Regions from separate parts of the Sodalis sp. C49 genome, predicted to be linked through region 1. Evidence: predicted binding sites of a transcription regulator. Region 1 holds the regulator's gene; the other holds the start of a gene.
The links. The regulator PhoB, encoded in region 1, activates phosphate uptake and scavenging genes when phosphate is short. The targets are predictions, from matches to a motif close to CTGTCATAAAACTGNCNNAT.
Positions count from the first base shown of each region.

Region 2: pstS (phosphate ABC transporter substrate-binding protein PstS) is a predicted target of PhoB. The motif match lies at 3,782-3,801, and genes of this name have one in related genera.

Region 1 covers NZ_CP163303.1:2,331,412-2,339,504, reverse strand. The annotation lists gene ABUK12_RS10605 (LysR substrate-binding domain-containing protein) at 1-241, opposite strand, end outside; gene ABUK12_RS10600 (SDR family oxidoreductase) at 353-1,435, shown strand; gene ABUK12_RS10595 (AAA family ATPase) at 1,395-5,069, opposite strand; gene sbcD (exonuclease subunit SbcD) at 5,066-6,379, opposite strand; gene phoB (phosphate response regulator transcription factor PhoB) at 6,591-7,280, shown strand; gene phoR (phosphate regulon sensor histidine kinase PhoR) at 7,305-8,093, shown strand, end outside.
Region 2 covers NZ_CP163303.1:3,648,526-3,656,618, reverse strand. The annotation lists gene pstB (phosphate ABC transporter ATP-binding protein PstB) at 1-673, opposite strand, end outside; gene pstA (phosphate ABC transporter permease PstA) at 718-1,611, opposite strand; gene pstC (phosphate ABC transporter permease PstC) at 1,611-2,570, opposite strand; gene pstS (phosphate ABC transporter substrate-binding protein PstS) at 2,633-3,673, opposite strand; gene ABUK12_RS16405 (anaerobic sulfatase maturase) at 3,830-5,062, opposite strand; gene ABUK12_RS16400 (Crp/Fnr family transcriptional regulator) at 5,123-5,740, opposite strand; gene ABUK12_RS16395 (sulfatase-like hydrolase/transferase) at 5,715-7,229, opposite strand; gene ABUK12_RS16390 (solute:sodium symporter family transporter) at 7,226-8,093, opposite strand, start outside.

The sequences.
Region 1 (8,093 bases):
CTTCCGTTTCATTTACCGCCGCCAGGATCTGCCTGGCCTGCAGATAATAACGGCTGCCGCTTTCCGTCAGGGTGACGGAGCGGGTAGTGCGATAGAGCAATAATGTGCCCAGCAGTTTTTCCAGGGCGGCCACCTGCTGGCTTACGGCGGGCTGCGTCAGGCCCAGATCGCGCGCTGCCGCGGACAGGCTGCCCAGCTCGGCCACGCGCGCGAAGGTATGCATCGCGGTGAGTTTATCCATGGTGTTCCGTTTATTAGTTTTACTTATAACTGATAGTGGTTATGGTCCTATTATCACTTTTTTGCTTATCAATTATAGTGACGCATCGTCTTTTTTCAGCGGAGAAAACACATGCAAAATAATCGGATTGCCCTGGTGGTGGGCGCCAACGGCGTTATCGGCGGCCGGCTCGTCGCGGAACTGGAATCCCGGCGGTGGCAGGTTATCGGCCTGTCGCGCCGCGGCGGCCGCGACCGGCCCGGCGTCAGCTACCTGGCGGTGGATTTGCTGGACGCGCAGGCGACAGGCCGGGCGCTGCGCCCGCTGACCGGCATTACCCATATTTTCTACGCCGCCTACCAGGATGCGTCCGACTGGGCGGGACTGGTTGTTCCCAATATAATGATGCTGAAAAACGTCGTTGAGGCAATCGAGCCGGTTGCCGGGAAACTGGAGCATGTCAGCCTGATGCAGGGCTATAAAGTCTATGGCGCGCACCTGGGGCCGTTTAAGACACCGGCGCGGGAAACCGATGCGGGACATATGCCGCCGGAATTCAACGTGGCGCAACAAACCTGGCTGGAGCAACGCCAGCGCAATAAACGCTGGACCTGGTCCGCCATCCGGCCGGGGGTGGTGGGCGGTTTTTCCCTGGGCAATCCGATGAACCTGGCCATGAGCATTGCCGTCTATGCCTCCATCTGCAAGGCGCTGGGGTTGCCGCTGCGTTTTCCCGGCAAACCGGGCGCTTACCACGCGCTGATGGAAATGACCGATGCGGGGCTGCTGGCGAGGGCCACGCTCTGGGCCGCCACCGAGCCCCGGGCGGGCAACCAGGCGTTTAACATCAATAACGGCGATCTGTTCCGCTGGAGTGAGCTGTGGCCGAAAATTGCTGGCTATTTTGAATTGGATCTGGCGCCGCCATTGCCCATGCCGCTAAAGGAAGTCATGGCGGATAAAACGGAACTCTGGCGGGAATTAACCCGCCGGCACCGTTTATCCGCACCGGATTATCAGGCGGTGTCGGGCTGGCCGTTCGCCGATTTCGTGTTCTCCTGGGATTACGATATGTTTGCCGACGGCAGTAAGGCGCGCCGCTTCGGTTTTCATGATTTTGTCGACACCGAAGCGATGTTCTACGCCTTGTTCGATGAATTCCGCCGGCGCCGCGTTATTCCGGGCGCACCGCATAACGCGCCTCCAGCCTGCTGATGCCCAGGCCGTTGATCTTTTTCACTTTGATTTGCACCGGGATGCGTTCCTTCATGGCGTCCACATGGCTGATGACGCCTATCATCTTGCCGGTGGCGTTAAGCGAATCGAGCGCGTCCAGGGCAATATCCAGCGTTTGGGCGTCCAGCGTGCCGAAGCCCTCGTCGAGAAACAGCGAATCAATCTGGGTTTTGTGGCTGACCAGGTCCGACAGGGCCAGCGCCAGCGCCAGGCTCACCAGAAAGCTTTCGCCGCCGGAAAGGGTGCGGGTGTCGCGCACCGCATCCGCCTGCCAGGTGTCCACCACTTCAAGCTCCAGCTCCGCCTCGGTTTTGCGCTGCAGCTGATAGCGGCCGTGCAGGCGGGACAACTGCTGGTTCGCCAGATAAATCAGGTGCTCAAGCGTCAGACCCTGGGCGAACTTACGGAACTTGTCGCCCTCTTTGGAGCCAATCAGCTCGTTGAGATAGCTCCAGTCAGCGTAGCGGCCTTCGCCCGCGCTGATTTCCGCCATCAGGCTCTGCTGATCGCGCTGGCGCTGGCGGTGGCTTGCCAGTTGCTGCTGTAGCTGGCCTTGCCGCCGCGCCAGCTCCCATAATAATGCCTTAATATCGGCCAACGTTCGCTCCACGGCGGCAGAGTCGGCAGCCTCGTCCAGGGTGGCGGGACGATCGTCATGGTGTTGCCGCAGCGCCAGCTCCGCCTGCTGCCACATCACCTCCGCGCGCTGCCGCTCTTCCTTGATTTTCTCGCGCAGCTCACGCAGCCGATCCCGCTCCTGCCCGGGCAACAGGGCCGCCTGCAGCTCGGCCAGCCCGGCGTACGGGCTGTTTGCCAGCGCCTGCCGCAGCGCCGTCGCCGCCTGCTGCGCTTGTTGTGTCAGTTCCTCAAGCCGCCGCCGCTGCGAGCGGATTTCACCGGCCAGCAGATGCAGCTTTTCCTGCGCCTGCTGTACACTCAGTTCGGACTGCCGCCGGTCCCGCTCCACTTCCCCGGCCCGTGCGCTCAGTTGGGCGTTGAGCTGCGCCACGCTGTCATCGCCGGCCAGTTTGCGGCGTTCTTCACGCGCCAGGCGCAGCGCGTTGCCGGTTGTCTGCTGCCGCTGCGCGAGGTCGGCCAACTGTTGCGCCAGTTCGGCCAGGGCTTCCCGGTGGCCGCGCAGTTCGCCTTCCAGCGCGATAAGGTCGTTTTTCAGCGTCTGTTCCCGCTCTTGCTGGTACTGCCACTGCCGCCACTCCTCCTGGCGTTCGGCCAGCCAGGCGTCAACCGCGGATTCCGCCGGCAGGGTCAGTCCCAGTTGGGCGAGAGCCTCGCTGCTTTGCGCCGCCAGTTCGTCCATCCGTTGCTGTTGTTCCTGACGGCGCTGCTGCGTTTGCCGCAGACGTTGGGTCACCGCATCCTTCTCCTGGGCATTCAGCGCCAGACGGGCGTCGAGCCGTTGCCATTCGCCATCGGCCTGGGCAAGGGCGTCGCGGGCCGCCTGCAGCCCCTGGTTGTCCTGTTCACGCGCCTCCAACTGCCGGGCCAATGCCTGCTCATGCGCGTCCTGCTCAGCCAGCCAGGCGGCGGCGTGTTCGCCGGGCGCCAGATCCAGCCCGGCGGCGGCCTGTCGCCAGGCGTCGTCCAGCAACGCCAGTTCCTCTTGCAGGCGTACCTGTTGCGCCGTCGCCTGGCGCTGCTCCTGCTGCAGCATCTCGAGACGGGTAAACGCCGCCACCACTTCGGCCTTAAGCCGCTCCACCTCCGGCAGCAGTTCCTGCCGCCGCCGATCGGTGTGTTGCGGCTGCAGGTCCTGGTATAGGGCGATGCCGGGATGCTCGGTGGCGCCGCATAGGGGGCAGGGATCCCCCGGTCGCAACGCTCCGCGCAGTTCTCCGAGCGAGACGATATGCATTTCCAGGCGATGGCGCGCGGTCATCTCGTCCAGCAGGGCGGACTTATCCGCCTCGGCGCGCCGCAGCGCCGCCAGCGCGGCGGTAATAACGTCGCAGTCGCGCCGCAGTTGATCTTCCCGCGTGCGGTTGGCCGCCAGATCGCGGCTTACACGCTCCATTTGCGGCAGCAGGGACGACATCAGGGCGCGCCGGCCGCGCTGCTGCTGGCTGTGCTGCCAGTCGGCGCGCAGCGCGGCCAACGGGAACCGGGATTCCTGCTCATCGTGCAGGCCCTGACGTTCCGCCAGCTGCGCCGTGAAGGTCATTACCCGCTGCCGGCAGGCCTGCGACGCGCTGAGTTCCTTCTGGCGCGCAATATCGAGTTGTTCAAGTTCCCGCATGATTTGCGCGTCTTGCCGGGCCAGTTCGTCGATGTCGCGCTGTTCGCGCCGGCGGCGGGCAAACAGCTCGCGCCAGAGGGGGAGCTGCCCGCCCCATTGCCGGCAGACGGCATGCTCAAGCAGATAGCGGGCGACAAGCTGCGCCTGTTGCCCGGCCTCCTGATGTTGTTGTTGTTTCAGCGCCTGCAGCGCCTGTCGTTTCCGCTGCTGTTCCGTTTGGGCTAACCGCTGTTCCTCCTGTTGCGCGGCCTGTTGTTCCAGCCCGGCGATTTTCTGGTCCAGCGGCACGAGATGGTCGTTTATCAACTGCTGTTGCGCCAACTGATGCCGGGCGTGCTGCTCCCAGCGCGAGCGGGCGGCATCCGCCTGCTCGCGCAGCGGTTGCAGCGCCTGCTGGCTTTGCAGCTCCACCGCGCAGGCGCGGGCGAGCTCCTGCTCAGCCCGTTCCAGGTCCACGGCGCTGCGTTGCCGATCGTCGAGCAGGGGGCGCAGGGATTCCGCCGGTTCGCCGCGCGCCAGTCGCGCCAGCGGCGCCTGTGCTTCCTGCGCCGCCGCCTGCGCGGCCTGGCGCTGGGCCTGTGCCTGCGCCAGGGCGCCGGTCAACTGGCGCTGCCGCTCCAGCCAGGCGTGATGCCGTTGCGACTGCGATTGTTCGGCGTTCAGCCGGGCCTGCTCCAGGCGCAGGCTATCCAGCTCGGCGTCAAGTTCCCGCAGTTGGGGTTCGCTCAATAGTTCGATGGCGGCGGCGCGCGTACGCAGTGCCTCCAGTTCCCCGCGCACCGTTTTATGGCGTTCGAAAATTTCAGCGGAAATGCGGCCGTAGATATCGGTGCCGGTCAGTTCCTCCAGCAGTTCGGCGCGATTTTTCGCATCGGCGTTTAAAAATGCGGCGAAATCCCCCTGCGCCAGCAGCACCGATTTGGTAAAACGCGCGAAATCCAGGCCGGTCAGTTCGGTGGTCAGGCGCAGCTTATCGCTGATTTTATCCGCCAGGATGGCGCCGTCGGCCAAACGCGCCAGTTCAACCCTGGCGTTTTGCAGTTTGCCCTGCGGGCTGTTTTTCGCCCGGCGCTGGCTCCAGAAGGCGCGATAGCCCACGCCCTTGACCGAAAACTCGACTTCCGCCAGCGATTCGGCGGTAAGCCGGGTCATCAATTCCTGGCCGGGCAAGGCGTCCAGGCGGGGCGTGCGGTGATACAGCGCCAGGCAGATGGCGTCAAGAATAGTGGTCTTGCCGGCGCCGGTGGGACCGGTAATGGCAAACAGGCTGGCGCGGTCGAAGGGGTCGGCGGTAAAATCAATTTTCCACTCGCCCCTGAGCGCATTGATGTTTTTCAGCCGCAGCGTCAGGATTTTCACCGGGCGTCTCCTTTGGTTGCGGCATCCGGCGCCGGCGGGTTTTCCGCCGCGGCGCCTTGCTGTATGTCCGCCGTTACCTGGCGATAGAGCAAGCGTATGGCGTCCAGGTTCTCCGGCGCGGGGGAGGGGATCAGCGCCAGGCGCCGCTCAAACACGTCCCCGGCGCTCAGTTCGACCAGCGTTTCCCGTTGCCGGCGCGCCAGTGCCGACAGCCGCTGCTCGCGGTTACGGCGCAACAGCACGATTTCCACCGGCAAATCGGCCGCCAACTGCTGGATACGCTGCTGGATATCATTCAGCCAGGCGTCTGTCACCACCTCGATATCCAGCCAGACGGGCGAGGGCCCCGGGTAATCGCTAAACGAGCGCAACTGCGCCTCGATGTCCGCCAGGTCGCCTTTTATCAGGCGCAGGGCCTGGGTCTCCGGGATCAAAACCGGGGAAATGTCCGCCACGCCCCCGGCGTCGAAACTGACTATATTGATCTGCTTGGGCTGCCCGGTTTCATCAAAACTCAAGGCGATGGGCGAACCGCAATAGCGGATATGCTGCTGTCCGCCCACGCACTGCGGGCGGTGGATATGGCCGAGGGCGATATAATCCGCCGGCGGAAACAGCTGGGCGGGAAACGCGTCCAGGCTGCCGATATAAATATCGCGTACCGAATCGGTGGTGGCGGCGCCCACCGTGGTCAGGTGTCCGGTGGCGATAATCGGCAACCGGCCGGGCAACTTGGCGCGCAGGGCCAGCGCCCGGTCATATAGCGCCTGGTAATGTGCGGCGATGGCGTCCATCAGCGCCCGCTGTTTATCATCCCCCGATTCTCCGGCGCGGCTGGTCAGCACATCCCGCGGGCGTAAAAAGGGGATGGCGCACAGTATCGCCCCCGGCTTTCCACTACGATCGTTAAGTACAAAAACCGGTTGCCCGCCGCTGTCTTCGCGGTCGCCGTCGGCGTTGTCGTCATCGTCCCGGGCGCCGAACCCGCCGCCGGCGATAACCCGGGTATGCATGCAGGCCAGCAGCGCCCGGGATTCGTTCAATGTCGCCACCGCGTCATGATTGCCCGCCAGTATGATCAGCTGGCAACCGGTCGGCTGCAACGCCACCACGAAACGGTTGAACAGTTCGCGGGCATAGCTGGGCGGGGTGCCGGTATCAAAGATATCGCCGGCCACGATCACCGCGTCGATATCCCGCTCTGCCACCTGCGCCACCAGCCATTGCAGGAAGGCGCGATGCTCCCGGGCGCGGTTTTTGGTGAAAAACGACTGACCCAGGTGCCAGTCAGAAGTGTGAATGATCCGCATGACGCTCCAGCCAGAGTGCAAAAGTCAGGGCGAGAGTATAAACCTTACCCCGGGCGATGCCGACGTAAAGCTGTTAATTTGGCAACCCGGGACGAAAAAAAACCGCCATCCGCTATGCTTCTGGCACGATGGGCTGATTTTAATAAATCTGTCATAAAAGTGACGCATAATGCCCGGGCACGTTAACCGCAGAGATTAATGGCAGGAAAAAATGGCAAAACGCATATTAGTCGTGGAAGACGAAGCGCCGATTCGTGAAATGGTGTGCTTCGTACTTGAACAGAATGGCTTCCAGCCCATCGAAGCCGAAGACTACGGCACGGCGGTCAGCCGTATGGCGGAGCCTTATCCGGATCTGGTATTGCTCGACTGGATGTTGCCAGGCGGTTCGGGAATACAATTTATCAAACATATGAAACGCGAAGTATTGACCCGCGATATTCCGGTCATGATGCTGACCGCGCGCGGCGAGGAGGAAGACCGGGTGCGGGGGCTGGAAGTAGGCGCCGATGATTATATCACCAAACCGTTCTCGCCCAAGGAGCTGCTGGCCAGGATCAAGGCGGTGATGCGCCGTATTTCGCCGATGGCGGTGGAAGATAAGATTGAACTGCAGGGCCTAAGCCTGGATCCGTCGTCGCACCGGGTAACCTCCAACGAACTGGCCCTGGAGATGGGACCGACCGAATTTAAACTGCTGCACTTTTTCATGACCCATCCCGAGCGGGTATATAGCCGGGAACAGTTGTTAAATCATGTCTGGGGCACTAATGTGTATGTTGAGGACCGGACGGTTGATGTGCATATTCGCCGCCTGCGCAAAGCGCTGGAAACCGGCGGTCACGATCGGATGGTGCAGACGGTCCGCGGCACCGGCTATCGTTTTTCCGCGCGCTATTAGCGCGGTATAAGGGGAGCTCTGCCGGTGCTGGAACGTTTATCCTGGCGTAAGATTTTGCTGGAACTGGGGCTGTTTTGCCTGCCGGCCCTGCTGTTGTCGCTTTTTGTCGGCCACCTGGCCTGGCTGTTGGTGGCGGCGCTGCTGGCCGCGCTGGTGCGCAACTATTATTACCAATTGCGGCTGTCCCGCTGGTTATGGGTCGATCTCCGGCATACGCCGCCGGAAGGGCGGGGAAGCTGGGAACCGCTGTTCTATGGCCTGCATCAGATGCAGTTGCGCCACCGGCGGCGGCGGCGTGAACTGGCGACATTGTTCAAACGCTTTCGCAGCGGCGCGGAAACCTTGCCTGATGCGCTGGTGATGTTGACCGACGACGGCCATATTTTCTGGTGCAACGGCCTGGCGCAGCAGCTGCTCGGGTTTCGCTGGCCGGAAGACAACGGCCAGCATATCCTTAACCTGCTGCGCTATCCTGAATTCAACAGCTATATCCAGGGCCAGTCGTTCGAGCGCCCCTTGACCCTGCTGCTCAATAAGCAACGTTACGTTGAATTCCGCGTGATGCCCTATACCGACGACCAGCTGTTAATGGTGGCCCGCGACGTGACCCAGATGCGCCAGCTGGAAGGCGCCAGGCGCAACTTTTTCGCCAATGCCAGCCATGAACTGCGTACGCCGCTGACGGTGTTGCAGGGATATCTGGAAATGATGAACGACCAGGATATGGATGAAGCCATGCGCGCCAAGGCCATCCACACCATGCAGGATCAGACGCAGCGCATGGAGCGTCTGGTCAAGCAGTTGCTGGTGTTA
Region 2 (8,093 bases), 1.3 Mb from region 1:
ATGCCGTGTGATCGGAGCAACGCGCCGCCTGCTGCATATTATGCGTCACTATCACCACGGTATAATCCGCTTTCAATTCTGAAATCAGCTCTTCGATACGTCCGGTCGAGATCGGATCCAGGGCTGAACAGGGCTCATCGAGCAACAGCACATCGGGGCGAATGGCGATGCCGCGCGCGATACATAAACGCTGCTGCTGGCCGCCGGACAGGCTATAACCGCTCTGGTGCAATTTGTCCTTGGTTTCGTTCCACAGCGCCGCTTTGGTCAGCGACCACTGCACGCGCTCCTCCATCTCGCTGCGCGACAGTTTCTCAAACAGGCGCACGCCGAACGCGATATTGTCATAAATAGACATCGGAAAGGGGGTCGGCTTCTGGAACACCATGCCGACCCGGGCGCGCAGCAGGGAAACATCGCGCTTATCGGTGAGGATATTGTCCCCGTCCAGCAGGATCTCCCCTTCGGCGCGCTGCTCCGGATAAAGCTGGTACATTTTATTAAAGCAACGCAACAGCGTGGATTTACCGCAGCCGGACGGGCCGATAAAAGCCGTCACCTGGTTACGGGCAATATCCAGGCTGATATTTTTCAGCGCATGAAATTTACCGTAATAAAAATTCAGATCGCGAACCTGTACTTTGCTGTCGTTGGCGTTGTTGATCCCGCTCATGCAACACTCTCTCTTTCGATCAAAGACGCGTCGGCGCCTGACGCTTAATAGGTTTTTTTGGCGAAAATAATCCGCGCGATAATGTTCAGCAACAGCACGCACAGGGTAATCAGCAGCACGCCGGCCCAGGCCAGCTGTTGCCATTCGGCAAACGGGCTCATGGCGAATTTGAAAATCGTCACCGGCAGGTTGGCGATGGGCTGCATGAGATCGGTACTCCAGAACTGGTTGGAGAGCGAGGTAAACAGCAGCGGCGCCGTTTCGCCGGCAATGCGCGCCACCGCCAGCAATACGCCGGTGATGATGCCGGAAACCGAGGCCTTAAGCGTGATGGCGGAAATCATTTTCCATTTCGGCGTACCCAACGCATAGGCAGCCTCACGCAGCGTATCGGGCACCAGCCGCATCATGTTTTCCGTGGTACGGATAACAATCGGCACCTGCAGCAGCGCCAGGGCGATCACCCCGGCCCAGCCGGAGAAATGCTCCATTTTCGCCACCACCAGCGTATAGACAAACAAACCGATAACGATGGACGGCGCGGACAGCAGGATATCGTTAATAAAACGGATCACTTCCGCCAGCGCGGACTTACGCCCGTATTCCGCCAGGTAAATCCCGGCCATGATGCCCAGGGGCGTGCCGAAAACAGTGGCCCAGAGAATCAGCAATCCGCTGCCGGCCAGGGCATTGGCCAGCCCTCCGCCGGCGGTATTGGGCGGCGGCGTCATTTCGGTAAACAACGCCAGCGACATACCGTCAAAACCCCGGCTTACCGTGGTCAGCAAGATCCAGCATAACCAGAACAGGCCGAAGGCCATGGTGATCATGGATAATAACAGCGCCAGACGGTTCTTCTGCCGCCGCCAGGACTGCATTTTACGCCGCGCTTCCATTTGTGGCGCGGTATGGGTCATTTGGTGCTCGACGGTCGCCATTATTTGACCCCCTCGTTTTTCGCCAGGCGCATTATCATGAATTTGGAGCAGGCCAGCACGATAAAGGTAATCACAAACAGGATTAACCCCAGCTCCATCAGCGCGGCGGTATGCAGACCCGCCTGGGCTTCGGCGAACTCATTGGCCAGCGCCGAGGTAATGCTGTTGCCCGGGCTAAACAGGGAAATGCTGTCCAGCTGGTTGGTATTGCCGATGATAAAGGTCACCGCCATGGTTTCGCCCAGCGCCCGTCCCAGGCCCAGCATCACGCCGCCGATCACGCCGTTTTTGGTGAAGGGCAGCACGATACGCCAGATCACTTCCCAGGTGGTGCAGCCGATACCGTAGGCCGACTCCTTCATCAACACCGGCGTTTGCTCAAACACATCGCGCATCACGGCGGCAATATACGGGATGATCATGATAGCCAGGATAATACCGGCGGCCAGGATGCCGATACCAAACGCCGGCCCCGAAAACAGGACGCCGATAAAAGGGATGGTCGACATCACATCGCCCAGGGGCTGTTGAAAATACTGGGCGAACAGGGGAGCAAAAACAAACAACCCCCACATGCCGTAGACAATGCTTGGGATGGCCGCCAACAGCTCAATGGCGACGCCAAGGGGACGCTTCAACCAGTTGGGGGCAAGCTCGGTAAGGAACAGGGCGATGCCGAAGCTGACCGGAACGGCAATCAGCAACGCGATAAAAGAGGTCACCAGGGTGCCATAGATAGGAACCAGCGCGCCGAATTTTTCACCGGGCGGATCCCACTCCTTGGTCCACAGGAACGCGAAGCCGAACTTTTCCATGCTCGGCCACGAAGCGACAATCAGCGAAACGATAATTCCGCCCAACATCAATAAGGTAATCAATGCGGCCAACCTGACCAACGTACCGAATATCAGGTCGCCTTGTTTACCGGGGGCATGCCGTGCCGGCGTATTGTCAGCCATAGAGTACTCTTTTTGTTGGTTCGTAATCCCTTCCCGTAAGGGAAGGGACGAAACACAAGGACTTAGTAGAGCGCTTTACCGTTACTGTCTTTGATATTGGCCTTCCAGGCGGCGCGGATCTGTTCGACCACGTCCTTTGGCAAGGTGGCGTAGTCAAGGGCGTTAGCCTGGTCGGCACCCTTGTTGTAGGCCCAATCGAAGAATTTCAGGGTTTCGCGGCCCTGCTCAGGCTTGGTTTGGGTAGTATGCAACATAATAAACGTGGTGGAGGTGATCGGCCAGGCATTGTTGCCCTTCTGGTTAGTCAGATCCTGGGCAAAAGATTGCTGCCAGTTGACGCCTTTCGCCGCCGCGCTGAAGTTATCCTGCGTCGGCATTACCGGCTTGCCGTCGGCGGAAATCAGCTTGGTGTAGGCCAGGTTGTTCTGCTTAGCGTAGGCGTACTCCACATAACCGATGGAACCCGGCAAACGCTGGACAAAGGCGGCGATGCCGTCATTGCCCTTGCCGCCCAGTCCGACCGGCCAGTTAACCGTGGAACCGGCGCCGATTTTTTCTTTCCAGGTCGCATTCACCTTGGACAGATAGCTGGTGAAGACAAACGACGTGCCGGAACCATCGGCGCGGCGTACCACGGCGATATTCTGATCCGGCAGCTTCAGGCCCGGGTTCAGCTTGGTGATGGCCGGGTCGTTCCATTTTTTGATGTTGCCCAGGTAAATTTCACCCAGGGTATGGCCGTCCAGGGTCAGTTCGCCGCTTTTGATTCCCGGTACGTTGATGGCCAGCACCACGCCGCCAATCACGGTCGGAAATTGGAATAAACCTTCTTTCTTCAGGTCGCCATCGCTTAAAGGAGCATCGGACGCGCCGAAATCAACGGTATTGGCGATAATCTGTTTAATGCCGCCGGAAGAACCGATGCCCTGGTAGTTAACTTTCACGCCGGTTTCTTTTTGATAGGTATCAGCCCATTTAGCATAAACCGGGGCGGGGAATGTGCCGCCGGCACCTGTCAGGTTGGCGGCAGCGAACGAAGAAATACTCGCCAGGGCGAACGTAGCTGCTACAACACTGGCAACGGTGGTATGCATCAGTCTCATAATCCCTCCTGTGGGATATTTAAAATCGGCCCATGGCCGTTTTCTTCAATTATTATAATTGCTGCAGGAGGGAAAATAGGACAATTAGGTTACAGATACATGTCGGTAATATGACATTTTTATGACACCGGGATGGGTACCTATTTTAATGGCATATTAGCCTTTTTTTTCAATCCCCGCCTCCGCAATCCGATCAATTTCGCGCATAATGCCGGCGGCCGGCCGATGGTGCGCCAGTTCGCCGGCCATATACGCCATATAGGGCGCGATATGGGAAAAAATAGCTTTATAGCCGGGGCAAAGATGATTATGCCACTGGCCCCCGATGCGGTGAATACGGTGCTTAGGACAGCCGCCGTGACAGGCAAACCGATAGTCGCATGACAAACACGGCGTCGCCACATTGGCTTTTAGCTGGCCGAACTGGCGCTGTTTTTTCCCACCGGCCATGGCGGCCAGGTTCCCTGTCATCAGATTGCCCAGTCTATGCTCAGGGTAGACGAAATGATCGCAGCTATAGATATCGCCGTTCTGCTCGACGACCAGGCCCTGGCCGCAGGTGGGCTGCATCACGCACAGGCTTGGCATCACGCCGCACCAGGCGGCCAGGGCATTATCGAATAGCTGCACAAACACCGTGCCGACATCATGCCGTACCCAGTAGTCAAACAGGGTATTGATAAACGTGCCGTAGGCTTCGCCGCTCACCGACCATGGCGTCAGCGTTTTATCCGCCGTCGACCGGGGATAAATCAATTCCCCCCGCGCGGCTCCGGACAACCTTTGTTCCACTGCCGGGATAAATTGCACATACTGCGCGCCCAGCTCTTGCGTGATAAAAAAATATATTTCCAGCGGCGCCTGGGCGGTTTTATCGTTCACCACGCTCAATACGTTGTAATCTATATGATATTCCTTAAATATCCGGATGGCGTTGATCACGCTGTCAAATACCGGCCGGCCGCTGGCGGTATGGCGATAATGATTATGCAGCCTGGCGGTGCCGTCCACGGAAATACCCAGCAGGAAATGATTATCGGCAAGAAAACGGCCCCATTGATCGTTTATCAATACGCCGTTGGTTTGCATGCTGTTGGTAATCCTTTTTCCCCGGGCGTAACGCTGCTGATAGCGCAGCGCGGCGGCATAAAAGTCAATTCCGGCCAGGGTCGGCTCGCCGCCCTGCCAGGCAAACATGACCTCGTCGCCAGCGCTGGCGTCAATATACTGCTTAATAAATTCCCTGAGCACATCGTCGGCCATATGCTTCGACGCCGATGCTCCGGCGGGTAACAGGGTATTTTTTTTGTCCACATAAAAACAATAATCGCAGTGAATATTGCATTGATAACTGGTGGGTTTCGCCATCAGGGAAAACGGGCGTTTCATAACCGCGACTCCAAACAATATTGCGCGTCAAATACCATGCCGCACCGGCAGCGGCGGCAGTTAACCGGTAAATTCATCCGGCAACAGTCCCTGTAGCTTGAGCTCACTGCCATGGCGGATAGCGGTTTCCGTTTCGCAACCCGCGTATTCGGCAATTTCACGCCAGGTCCATTCATAGCCCGGCCATTGCCGGTATAAATAGTGAATGCCCAGTAATACCCGTTGCTGGGATTTATCGTAGGCCATGCTGGCCAGCCTTTTTTCCGCCTCGCCCAGATCACGCGCCAGCCGCATGAACAAATAGACATTCAGGCGCGGATAGCGGCATAAAAACCGCTGCGGCTGATAGGGGGTAATGCGCGTTACCGTAGCGGTGCGCTGCACGCGCGAGGAACAGTGGTAAAACGTATTACCGAACAGGCTGCGGTAGCCGAAAAAATCACCGGGGCCAAACAGGCGGATCAGGCACACCTTACCGTTCTCCAGCATATGGTACAGCCCCACCAACCCACTGTGCAGGTAATAAAAAGAGAGGGCCTCATCCTCCTGGGGATAAATGCGCGTTTGCTTCGGCAACTGATCCAGCCGGGTAAACATGGCGTGTTCGCTGCCGGACAATTCTGCGAATACGGCGCGGCCCTCGTCCCCATCCTCAGAATTTTTGTCTTTTTTCCTCAATTTTTACTCCCTTGGTCGGCAGGCCGGTATCGTAATCCCTGACCACCGGCGAGACGTAATCATCCGGTTTAGGACGAAACGCGCCCAGCCATTGCTCATGCCTGTCGGGCCGCCACGGGCGCATGGCCCAGCGATAGCTGCGAAACGGATCGCGAATACGATCCATAAAGTCTAATAAGCTATCATGCAATGCATTACGCCGTTCCGCATAGTCGTCCCGGCCAATCAGGTTTATCAGTTCCTCGGGATCGTTGCGCCGGTCATAGAGTTCATCATCGTCAAACAGATTAATCACCAGTTTTAAATCATTGGTGACCCAGGCGCGCATCGGGATAAAACCGCCGAAGCTGTCATGTTCTATTTCATAACGGTTAAATTCCACCATGACCGACCGCTCCCGTTCCCGCTCCGCCGACGACAGCATAGGCAGCAGGCTTTCGCCGTGCAGCGACGGCGGCACCGGGATACCGGCAATCGATAATAACGTCGGCAACAGGTCGATATGGCTCACCGGTGTATCAATCTCCCGCGCCGGCAGGCCGGGCCCGTGGATGATAAAGGGAATGCGGCAGATGTCGTCATAGCCTGCCGAGCCTTTGCTGATAAGTTGATGCGCTCCCATCATTTCACCGTGATCGGAGGTATACACTATCCAGGTATTTTCCCATTCGTCGGGGGTAAGGTGGTTCAGCACGCGTCCTATCTGGTCGTCGACAAAATCATTGCAGGCAAAATAAATCGGATGATGATAGGTGGCGCCATCCGTTACCGGCGACGGCATCGCCCTGGCCCACAAACGCTGGTGCATCGGTTTATCGCTGAGATCATCGGTTCCTTTTGCGCCCAGCGGGTAATGGAAATCGGCAAAACGGTCGAGATAACGCGGCGGGCAGGTAAAGGGATGATGCGGCTCATCGTAAGAAAGCACCAGCAGGAACGGTTTCTCGCGCCGCAGGCGCTGCTTATCGATAAAATGTATCGCGCGCTGGCTGATGCGATAGCCCCAGGTAAATTCATCATCAATCTGATGTTGTTCAAGTTCTTCCTTTGAATTCAGCCCGTTGCGCCATAAGCTGATTTTTTCTTCCGGCAGGTCATGCAGGTAATTAGCGCCATCGTACCAATATTCCGCCGCCCATTCCGGCGGACAGATGCCGGTGCCGAAATAGTCGTGGCCATCAAGATGCCATTTACCGATATAGGCGGTTTGCCAGCCGGCATCCTGAAAATAGTTGCCCAGGGTGCGCATATTCTTACCCGGCGCCAGATTATTGGTCCAGGGACCGCTTTGGTTGGAATACAGGCCGGTGAACAGTCCCGCGCGCGCCGGGGTGCACAGCGGCGCGGTGGTAAATGCCGAATTGAATTTGGCCCCGCGCCCGGCCAGCGCATCGATATGCTCGGTATGCAGGGGAAGGCCGGTATAGCACCCGACCATATTGGTGGCCTGCGTATCGGTCATGATAAAAATTATATTAGGTTGCATCAGGCGATTTCCTCCCTGGTTTTGGTTTTTCTCAAACCGGCGAATATCAGCCAGCCGGAAATGGCGACAACGGTTATGCCCGCGATCCAGCATAACCAGAGGCTGTGCCAGCCGCCGAAGCGGGCGAGAAAGGCATAAATAAATATCATCGCCGCAATAACGCCGACGGAGGCGATTTTTACCGACCGCCACGGCGACATATCCACCGCCAGGGAATCATGGAAGACAAACGGGGTGGCGCGCGGCGCAAGTTTACCGATAACCAGCATCACCAACGCGTTCAGGCAAAACGTTATCGCCAGCACATACAGGAAATGAATAGGGAAATGGAAAACGTAATTGATCAGGATATAGCTGACGATACCTAACAGCAGCGCCAGCTTGGCCGCCATGGCCGGGATACGCGGGAAAAAGAACCCCATGATGATAATGGTGACCAGGGGAACGTTGTACACCCCGTTAAGCTGCTTCATCCAGCTGTATAATCCTTCGGGGGCATTGGCAATGCCGGGGGCTACCACCACCGACACCAGCGCCAGGATCAGGGCGAAATAACGCCCCACCAACACCTGTTTTTTGGACGTGGCGTCAGGATTGATAATACGGCTGTAGATACCCATGCTGAATAAAGTGCTGGCGCTGTTTAAAAACCCGTTGAACACGCTGATAATGGCGCCGAACAGCACGGCGCCGAAAAAACCGACCAGGGGCGCGGGCAGGATCTGGTTGACCAGCACCGGGTAGGCCATATCCGCCTTGGGCAGCCCTTGATACAGGTGATAGGCGATAACGCCGGGCAGGACCAGGATTATCGGGTCGAGCATTTTCAGCAGCGCCGTCAGCAGCGCGCCTTTTTGCCCTTCGGCC